2 regions of the Bradyrhizobium sp. S3.12.5 genome follow, and region 2 is predicted to be linked to the other one. Evidence: predicted binding sites of a transcription regulator. Region 2 holds the regulator's gene; the other holds the start of a gene.
The links. The regulator PhoB, encoded in region 2, activates phosphate uptake and scavenging genes when phosphate is short. The targets are predictions, from matches to a motif close to TGTCATNNANCTGTCAT.
Positions count from the first base shown of each region.

Region 1 (5,308 bases), on a different contig from region 2:
TGCCGGTCGTGCAGAAGCCGGTCAACGGCATCGGCAAGATCGTCACCCTGCCGGCGAGCAATTCGCAGAACGGCACGCCGTCGCAGGCCCCGGGCAAGATCGTCACCCTGCCCGCGCCGACCAACACGACGACGAACAATGGCGGCATCGGCAAAATCACGACACTGCCGGTGACCATGCAGAACACCGGCAACAATAATGCCGGCGCTGCCAATACCCCTCCTGGCAAGGTCGCGGGCATGCCCGTGACGATCGGCAAGGGCGTCACGACTGGCGATGCCAAGCCGGTGAATGTCCAGACCCAGAACAATCCGATCCGCATCAACAACGGCGTGAAACTCGACAACAACCCGGTGAACAAGGTGCAGGTGCAGAATAACAATCGGCCGCAGTTCAATGCGATGGGGAATGGCGGCGGCAACAATGTCCGTCAATCGATGAACCAGTCAAACATGAATGGCGGCAACAACCACCGCGGCTTCATGCACTGATGGCGGCGACCGCACGCGACAAAGGGGCAGTGCGGCGACGCTCTGCCCCTTCTTCATGTCAAAAGCTCAAAACCTCAGGCCACCAGCTCAGCGAACAGATCCGCATCGACGTTGCCGCCGGAGAGCACGATGACCACGTTCTTGCCGGCAACGTCGAGGCGGCCGGCAAGCAACGCGGCAAGGCCGACCGCGCCGCCGGGCTCGACCACGAGCTTCAGCTCGCGATAGGCAAAGGCGACGGCCGCGCCGACTTCCTTGTCCGACGCGGTCACGCCGCGCGCCAGAAGCTTGCTGTTGATCGCAAAGGTCATCTCGCCGGGGATCAGGGCCATCAGCGCGTCGCAGATGGTGCGGCCCGCAGGCCCGTGCGGCTCGCGATGGCCCGCGGTCAGCGACAGGCCGTGATCGTCGAACGCCTCGGGCTCGGCCACCACGATCTCGGCTAGTGGGTAGCGCGCCTTCACGGCGGTCGCGACGCCTGCGATCAGGCCGCCGCCGGAGGCCGGCGCCACCACGATGTCAGGTGAGAGGCCGAGCGTTGCCATGTCCTCCGCGATCTCGCGGCCCGCGGTGCCCTGCCCTGCGATCACGAAAGGATCGTCATAGGGCCTGACCAGCGTCGCGCCGCGCTTCTCGGCGATGCCGCGCGAGATCGCCTCGCGATCGTCGCGGTCGCGATCGTACAGCACGACCTCGGCGCCATAGGATTTGGTGCGCTCGCGCTTCGAGAGCGGCGCGTCCGCCGGCATCACGATGGTCGCCTGCATGTCGAGGATCTTGGCCGCCGCCGCCACGCCCTGGGCGTGGTTGCCGGAGGAGAACGCGACGACGCCGCCGGCACGCTTGTCCTGCGGGATCGAGAACACCTTGTTGAAGGCGCCGCGGAACTTGAAGGAGCCGGTGCGCTGGAGCATCTCCGGCTTCAGGAACACTTTCGCGCCAACGCGCTCGTTGAGGACGGGAAACGACAACAGCGGGGTGCGGACGGCGAAGGGCGCGAGCACGCGCGCTGCGGCGTCGATATCGGCGGGGCCGATCGGAAGGGGCTGTTCGGACATGGGGCGATGTTATCGCGGCGGATGCGGCGCGGGCAAGACATCTCCGCGCGAGGATTTTTATCCGTTCAGGCGACGAAGCGCGGCTGTTCCGTGCCGGTCCGGCCGGGCAGCACCGCGCCGACCGCCCGGATGCTGTCCACAAATGCCCTCGCCGAGGCTTCCCAGGTGTAATTGGCGGCGAATTCGACGCAGGCTGGCCTGGAGATATCGAGCGCCGCGAAGCAGGCATTGCGCAGGTCATTGTCCAGCGCGCCGACCGGCGCATCGCCGATGACGTCGCGCGGCCCCTTCACCGGGAACGCCGCAACCGGCAGGCCGCTCGCGAGCGCCTCGAGCAGGACCAGGCCGAACGTGTCGGTCCTGCTCGGAAACACGAAGACGTCGGCTGCCGCATAGATGTCGGCCAGCTCCTCGCCGTGCTTTTCGCCCAGGAAAATCGCGTCGGGATAGGCCTCTTCCAGTGTGTTGCGCGCCGGGCCATCGCCGACGATCACCTTGGTGCCGGGCAGATCGAGGTCGAGAAACGCCTCGAGATTCTTCTCGACCGAGACCCGGCCGACGGAAAGGAACACCGGTGCCGGGAGGCAGAGATCGATGGCGCGAGGGTGGAACAGCTTTGTGTCGACGCCGCGCGGCCACAGCACGACATTGGCAAAGCCGCGCTCGCTGAGCTCGCGGGCGAGTGCTGGCGTCGCCGCCATCACGGCGCGGCTGGCGCTGTGGAAGCGCCGCAGCGCCCGCCAGATCAGGGATTCCGGAACCGGCACGCGGGCGCGGACATATTCGGGAAAGCGGGTGTGGAAGCTGGTCGTGAACGGCAGCTTGCGCTGCCGGCAATAGCGGCGGACCATCAGGCCGATCGGCCCTTCCGTCGCGATGTGGATGCTGTCGGGCCGCGCTTCCTCAATCAGTCTTGCGATGCGCGCCGGGCGCGGCATCGCGAGCCGCACGTCGCGATAGCTCGGCATCGCAAAGGTGCGGAACGATTGCGGCGTCAGGAATGTAAACTCGGTACCGAGCGTCTTGGCGGCGTCAGCAAGCTTGGTCAGCGTCCGAACCACACCGTTGACTTGCGGGTGCCAGGCGTCGGTCGCGACCAGGATGCGCATCAAGCCGCCCTTGCTGCCACCTGCGGTACGGCTGCAGGCTTTTGGGCGTGGTCGGCCCAGGTGATGATCTCGAAACGACCGTCATCGTGCTCGACCAGCGCGGTGCAGCTCTCGACCCAGTCGCCGCAATTCATGTAGCGGATGCCATTCTCGTCGCGGATCACGGCGTAGTGGATGTGGCCGCAGATCACACCGTCGGCGTCATGGCGCCGTGCTTCGGCCGAGAGCGCCTGCTCGAACGCGCCGATATAGTTCACGGCGTTCTTGACCTTCTGCTTGGCCCATTGCGACAGCGACCAGTAGGGCACCTTGAACATGCGGCGGAAGAAGTTGACGAAGCGATTCATCTGGATCGCGAAGTCGTAGGCCTTGTCGCCGAGATGGGCGAGCCAGCGCGCGTTCTGCACCACGAGGTCGAAGATGTCGCCGTGGATGACGAGATAGCGCTTGCCGTCCACGCCGGTGTGGACGGTGTTCTCGACCACGTCGATGCCGCCGAAATGCGTGCCGTAATAGTTGCGCAGGAACTCGTCGTGATTGCCGGGCACGTAGATGACCTTGGCGCCCTTGCGCGCCTTGCGCAGGAGCTTCTGCACTAGGTCGTTGTGCGATTGCGGCCAGTGCCAGCTCGATTTCAGCGCCCAGCCGTCGACGATGTCGCCGACGAGATAGATAGTGTCGGCGTCGTGGTAGCGCAGGAAGTCCAGCAGCAGGTCGGCTTGCGAGCCGCGGGCTCCGAGATGGACATCGGAAATGAACAAGGTGCGAAAGCGCCTTTCAGGGCTCTCGTCACTCACATCGTAACTTCCCATACGACAGCCTGTAACAATTTCCCGTGACAGGGGGATGACCAATTGGACCTTTGAGGCACCCTCAGCTACGAATCAAACCTCGCCTCGCCCTCCCCGCGAATATCAGTCGCATGCGACAATCAGGCGACATGAGGCGGCATTGGTTGCCCGCAAAAGCCCGGAACACCCTGGTCCTGCTGGTTAACGGCGGGGCCGACACGCAGCTCGCAGCCGGCGTCAGTAAAACTTGTGGAAATGATGGATCGGCCCGTGGCCGTGACCGACGCTGAAGCGGTCGGCAGCTTCAATCGCAACACTGATCCAGGCCTTGGCGTTGCGCACCGCCTGCTCCAGGGTCTCGCCCTTGGCGAGACCCGCCGCAATCGCCGACGAGAGCGAGCAGCCGGTGCCATGGGTGTTCTTCGTGGCGACGCGCGGCGCGGCAAGCGCAATCGTGTTTCCGGCATCGACGAGATAGTCGATGCTCTCGGCGCCCTCGCCGTGCCCGCCCTTGATCAGGACAGCGTGGCAGCCGAGCGCGAGCAGGCGGCGGCCCTGACTCTCGATCTCGGCTTCGCTTCGCGCAAGCGGCCCGTCGAGCAGAGCGGCGGCCTCGGGCAGATTTGGCGTAACGACCGAGGCCAGCGGAATCAGCTTCTTGCGCAGGGCCTCGACGGCTTCGGACGCCAGCAGGCGGTCGCCGGAGGTTGCGACCATCACGGGATCGAGCACGATATTGCGAGGCTTCCAGCGCGCCAGCGCAGAGGCGATCACATCGATAGTCTCGGCCTGCGCCACCATGCCGATCTTCACCGCGCCGACGTCGAGATCGGAGAGCACCGCATCGATCTGCGCGGTGACGAACGCCGCGGATACCGCGTGAATGCCGGTGAGACCTTTGGTGTTCTGCGCCGTCAGCGCCGTGATCGCGGATGCGCCGTAGACGCCGAGCGCGGCAAAGGTCTTCAGGTCGGCCTGAATGCCGGCGCCGGCGCTCGAATCCGAGCCGGCGATGGTGAGCGCCACGGGCGTGGTCATCGGGCGGTTTTCCGGGTTTTCGAAGCCAGGCGTTTCAAAGTCAGGCATTTCGAAGTCATGGCTTCTCCTACCGCGCGCTCGGAGCACCAGCAAGCCGCGAATCGTGCACGCGCGGTGCCACGCAGTATCGTCGTCCCGGAAACGTGCACATCCGGACAAATAAGACCTAGTCATCGCCCGGCCTTGGCGGGTCCATCCAAATCAGTGAAAGATTGATCGATTCGCTGGCGATGCCATGTTGCGGGCCGCCCCCGGCCTGCAACCCTCTCGGGACTGTATCATGTGGGCCTACTTCGAACGCATCCTCGACTCCTCGATGTTCTCACCGCACGGCATCTGCCTGTTGTGGGAACCTGAGCTGATCTGGCTCCACGTCGTCTCCGATGCCATCATAGCCGCCGCCTATTTCTCGATCCCGTTCGCTCTCACCATTCTCGTCACCAAGCGGCGAGACCTCCAATTCGGCTGGGTCTACTGGGCGTTCGCGATCTTCATCATGGCCTGCGGCCTGACCCATGTGCTGTCGATCTACACGCTCTGGGTCCCGATCTACGGCATCGAGGGCCTGGTCAAGGCGGTCACGGCTGCGGCCTCCATCTTCACCGCCGGTGCACTTTGGCCGCTCTTGCCGAAAATCCTGACCATCCCCTCCCCGTTTGAGCTGCAGAAGGTTCAGGCTGCGCTCGAGGAGGAGGAGATCAAGAGCCGGGACGCGACGCTGCTGCTGCGGCAGGTCGGAGACGCCCAGCGCGCGATGCGCGAAAGCGTGACGCGTCTCACCGCGGTCGTCGAGACCGCCGTCGACGGTGTCATCCTGTTCG
Region 1 covers NZ_JBEPRF010000025.1:94,871-100,178, reverse strand. The annotation lists gene ABIC09_RS30290 (caspase family protein) at 1-491, shown strand, start outside; gene ABIC09_RS30285 (threonine/serine dehydratase family protein) at 566-1,549, opposite strand; gene ABIC09_RS30280 (glycosyltransferase family 4 protein) at 1,615-2,658, opposite strand; gene ABIC09_RS30275 (UDP-2,3-diacylglucosamine diphosphatase) at 2,658-3,470, opposite strand; gene thiD (bifunctional hydroxymethylpyrimidine kinase/phosphomethylpyrimidine kinase) at 3,687-4,487, opposite strand; gene ABIC09_RS30265 (ATP-binding protein) at 4,768-5,308, shown strand, end outside.
Region 1: ABIC09_RS30275 (UDP-2,3-diacylglucosamine diphosphatase) is a predicted target of PhoB. The motif match lies at 3,494-3,510, and genes of this name have one in related genera.

Region 2 (5,308 bases):
TGCTGCCCTTCATCACCTCGATCTCGGTCGACGTGTTCAAGACGGTGCCGCCCGTGTTGAAGGAGGCTGCTTACGGCGTCGGCTGCACCACCTGGGAAGTCGTGCGCAGCGTGGTGATCCCCTACACCCGCGTCGGCATCATCGGCGGCGTCATGCTGGCGCTGGGCCGTGCGCTCGGCGAGACCATGGCGGTGACCTTCATCATCGGCAACTCGTTCCGCATCTCGTCCTCGATCTTCGCGCCGGGCACCACGATCTCGGCGGCGATCGCATCCGAATTCGCCGAGAGCGACGGCCTGCACCAGTCCGGCCTGATCCTGCTCGGCCTGCTGCTGTTCGTGCTGACGTTCTTCGTGCTGGCCGGCGCCCGGCTGATGCTGATGCGGCTGGAAAAGAAGGCGGGGAACTAACATGAACCCGATTTACTCACGCCGCCGCCGCAAGGATATCCTGATCCGCGGGCTCTGCTTTGGTGCCGCCGCCTTCGGCGTCACCTGGCTCGCACTGATCCTGATTACGCTGTTCTATAACGGCCTGGCGGGGTTGAACCTCGATCTGTTCGTTGCGGACACGCCGCCTCCGGGCTCGTCCGAAGGCGGCCTGCGCAACGCTATCGTCGGCTCGCTGATCATGACCGTGATCGGCGTCGGCATCGGCGCGCCGCTCGGCCTGTTTGCCGGCACCTATCTCGCCGAGTACGGCCGCAACGACAAGCTGACCTCGGTGATCCGCTTCATCAACGACATCCTGCTGTCGGCGCCCTCGATCATCATCGGCCTGTTCATCTACGGCGCCGTAGTGGTGCCGATGCGTGGCTTCTCGGCGATCGCAGGCTCGCTCGCGCTCGCCGTCATCGTGATCCCGGTGGTGCTGCGCACGACCGAGGACATGCTGCTGCTGGTGCCGAACGCGCTGCGCGAGGCGGCCTCCGCGCTCGGCCTGCCGCGCTCGCTGGTGATCAAGCGGATCGCGTATCGCGCTGCCCGCTCCGGTCTCATCACCGGCGTGCTGCTCGCGACCGCCCGCGTCGCCGGCGAAACCGCGCCGCTGCTCTTCACCGCGCTGTCGAACCAGTTCTTCAGCCTCGGCCTGAACAAGACCATGGCGAACCTGCCGGTCACCATCAACAATTTCGTCCAGAGCCCCTACGCCTATTGGAAGCAGCTCGCCTGGAGCGGCGCGCTGCTCATCACCCTGACCGTTCTTGCCCTGAATATTGGCGCGCGCATTCTCAGCGCCGAGAGGACCGCAAAATGACCGATCTTTCCGTATCGATGAGCGCGGCCGGCGGCCTGCCCCAGGCGCCGATGCTGCCCGAAGCGCCGGCCAAGGTGACGGTGCGCAACCTCAACTTCTATTATGGCGAGCACCACGCGCTGAAGAACATCAACCTGGCGCTCGGCACCAACCGGGTCACCGCCTTCATCGGCCCGTCGGGCTGCGGCAAGTCGACCCTGCTGCGCATCTTCAACCGGATGTACGACCTCTATCCGGGCCAGCGCGTCACCGGTCAGCTGATGCTCGACCAGACCAACATCCTCGACCCCAAGCTCGACCTCAATCTGCTGCGCGCCCGCGTCGGCATGGTGTTCCAGAAGCCGACGCCGTTCCCGATGACGATCTACGAGAACATCGCCTTCGGCATCCGTCTCTATGAGAAGATCTCGAAATCCGAGATGGACGACCGCGTCGAGAAAGCGCTGCGCGGCGGCGCGCTGTGGAACGAGGTCAAGGACAAGCTCAACGCCTCCGGCCTGTCGCTCTCCGGCGGCCAGCAGCAGCGCCTCTGCATCGCCCGCACCGTTGCGGTGCGGCCCGAGGTGATCCTGTTCGACGAGCCCTGCTCGGCGCTCGACCCGATCTCGACCGCCAAGGTCGAGGAGCTGATCCAGGAGCTGTCCGAGAACTACACGATCGCGATCGTGACCCACAACATGCAGCAGGCCGCCCGCGTCTCCGACAAGACCGCCTTCATGTATCTCGGCGAGCTGATAGAGTTCGACGACACCAGCAAGATATTCACATCGCCGACCGACCGGCGCACGCAGGATTACATCACCGGCCGGTTCGGCTGAGGAGACGGCACATGGGTTCTGAACATACCGCAAAGGCCTTCGACACCGACCTCCAGGAGCTCACGCGCCTGGTCGCCGAGATGGGCGGCATCGCCGAGCGCATGATCGTCGATTCCGTCGATGCGCTGATCCGCCGCGACGTCGCGCTCGGCCAGCGCGTCGTCGCCATCGACGCCGAGCTCGACACGCTGCAGAAGAAGATCGAGGAGCGCGCCGTGCTCACGATCGCGCGCCGCCAGCCGATGGCGGTGGATCTGCGCGAGATCGTCGGCGCCATGCGCGTCGCGACCGATCTCGAGCGCATCGGCGACCTCGCCAAGAACATGGGCAAGCGCGTCGCGGCGCTGGAGACGGATTTCCATCCGCTCAAGCTGTTCCGCGGCCTCGAGCACATGACCGACCTCGTGCAGCAGCAGGTCAAGTCGGTGCTGGACGCCTATGCCGCGCACGATCTGCCGGCGGCGATGGCGGTGTGGAAGGGCGACGAGGAAGTCGACGCCATCTGCACCTCGCTGTTCCGTGAGCTCCTCACCTACATGATGGAGGATCCGCGCAACATCTCGTTCTGCATCCATCTGATGTTCTGCGCCAAGAACATCGAGCGGATCGGCGACCATGCCACCAACATTGCCGAGACCGTGTTCTACATGATCGAAGGCCAGGCGATCACCGACAAGCGGCCGAAGGGCGACATGACGACCTTCGCCACCACGGTCCCGAGCACCTGATTACGCAAGGAGCGACGACCCGATGGGCGCACGCATTATGGTGGTTGAGGACGAGGAAGCTCTGACCGAGCTTCTCCGCTACAACCTCGAAGGCGACGGCTATGACGTCGAGACGGTAATGCGCGGCGACGACGCCGACACCCGCCTCAAGGAGCACATCCCCGATCTGATCGTGCTTGACTGGATGCTGCCGGGGCTATCAGGCATCGAGCTGTGCCGGCGGTTGCGTGCGCGATCCGACACCAAGCAGCTGCCGATCATCATGCTCACCGCGCGTGGCGAGGAGAGCGAGCGGGTGCGGGGCCTGGCGACCGGCGCTGACGACTACATCGTCAAGCCGTTCTCGGTGCCCGAGCTCCTGGCGCGCGTGAAAGGCCTGCTCCGGCGCGCAAGTCCGGAGCGGCTCGCAACCGTTCTGGCGTTCGGCGACATCGAGCTCGACCGCGAAAAGCGCCGCGTGGCGCGCTCGGGCCGGCCGATCGATCTCGGCCCGACCGAGTATCGCCTGCTGGAGTTCTTCCTGGAGCATCCCGGTCGCGTGTTCTCGCGCGAGCAGTTGCTCGACAGTGTCTGGGGCCGCGACATCTACATCGATGAGCGCACCGTCGATGTGCATATCGGCCGCCTGCGCAAGCTGCTCAATCTCGGCCGCGAGCAGGACCCGATCCGCACCGTCCGCGGCGCGGGCTACGCGCTGGACGATCGGTTCGCGAAGGCCGAGCAGGCCTGAAACGGCCTGAGCAGACCTCGACAAGAAAGCGCGCCAAAGGCGCGCCGATCCTTCTCCCGATCGTTCCGGCCCGCGCGCAATTGCGCACCAGGCCAGGACGATGTCGTTTGGAGCTGAGCTTACCGCGCCGGCTTCGCCGGGGCCCGCCTGCGATCCGCTGCCGGCTGATACGCAACCCGCGAGTGCTGGGCGCAATAGGGCAGGCCGGAGAGCGCTTTGCCGCCGCAGAAGAAGAAATCCGGGCTCGAGGGATCGCCGACCGGCCAGTGGCAGGTCGCCTCGTTCAATTCGAGCAGCGACAGCCGCTGGCTCATCGGTACCACGTTGTCGTAGGTGACCGGTTCAGCCTCGACCTCGACCTCGAAAGCCTGCGCCAGCGCGGTATTGCCGCGTGCGATGGGCCTGCTCACCCGCATCATGTGCGGCGCTGGACGCGCCTTGCGCGGCCGCGGAGCTGCCGAAGACGGGCTCTTGGCGCGGCCCGACAAGCCGAGCCGGTGAACCTTGCCGATCACGGCGTTACGGGTGACATTCCCAAGCTCAGCGGCGATCTGGCTGGCCGAAAGTCCGGCCTCCCAGAGCTTTTTCAGCTGTTCGACGCGATCGTCGGACCAGGTCAAAACCGTCATTGCACCCTTTCCTTCGCCGCGCGCCTGCCATCCTGGGGGCCGCACAACGAATGCCTAAGCCTCGAAAAATCCGTGCCGCCAGAATCCCTTAAGGCTCGCCGGGCGCAATGATACGCCCGAACGTTTACGCCGGTACATGAGGACTTTTGGGATCAGAACCGCTGCACGAGATGTCGTATCTGACAAGCCAGACGCTACAATATGGCGTGACTCACGCGCAAGAGTCCGCCGACTCGCTTCCACATGTTCCGTGGCCAAAACCCGCAAATTCGGTACCGCAAGACTACGGAATCTGGGTTTCGCGGGGCTTTCCGGGCGGCATTGACACCAATGGTGCCAAGCATAAGATAGTGATGCGTGCCGCCCTTAAAAGGCGGCACGTTTCGTTTTCCGGACCAATGATGCGCTGCGCAACGCAGTTTCAGGCCGTCCGAAACATCCAAAGAGACCATCATGGCTAACAGCGCAGCGCCGCACTTGCTCCCCGTTTTCGCCAGAACCGACATCGGTTTTGAGCGCGGTGAAGGCGTCTGGTTGATCGCAACCAATGGCGATCGCTATCTCGATTTCACCTCGGGCGTGGCGGTGAATGCGCTCGGCCATGCCCATCCCGCGCTGGTCAAGGCGCTGCAGGAGCAGGCCACAAAACTCTGGCACATGTCGAACCTGTTCCAGAGCCCGGACGGCGAGAAGCTCGCCGCGCGTCTCTGCAACGAGAGTTTTGCGGACTTCGTGTTCTTCTGCAATTCCGGCGCCGAAGCGCTGGAGGGTGTGATCAAGCTGGTCCGCCATCATCACTTCTCCAAAGGACATCCGGAGCGCTACCGCATCATCACCTTCGAAGGCGCCTTCCACGGCCGCACGCTGGCGACGCTGGCTGCGACCGGCTCTGCAAAATATCTCGAAGGTTTCGGTCCGCCGATGGACGGTTTCGACCAGATCCCGCACGGCGACATCGAGGCCGTGAAGAAGACGATCGGTCCGCAGACCGCCGGCATCCTGATCGAGCCGATCCAGGGCGAGGGCGGCGTTCGTTCGGCGACGCCTTCTTTCCTGAGGGCGTTGCGCCAGCTCTGCGACGAGAAGGGCCTGCTGCTCGCCTTCGACGAGGTGCAGACTGGCATGGGCCGCACCGGCGATCTCTTC
Region 2 covers NZ_JBEPRF010000022.1:113,564-118,871, forward strand. The annotation lists gene pstC (phosphate ABC transporter permease subunit PstC) at 1-410, shown strand, start outside; gene pstA (phosphate ABC transporter permease PstA) at 412-1,257, shown strand; gene pstB (phosphate ABC transporter ATP-binding protein PstB) at 1,254-2,075, shown strand; gene phoU (phosphate signaling complex protein PhoU) at 2,087-2,803, shown strand; gene phoB (phosphate regulon transcriptional regulator PhoB) at 2,826-3,533, shown strand; gene ABIC09_RS28580 (GcrA family cell cycle regulator) at 3,653-4,162, opposite strand; gene ABIC09_RS28585 (aspartate aminotransferase family protein) at 4,616-5,308, shown strand, end outside.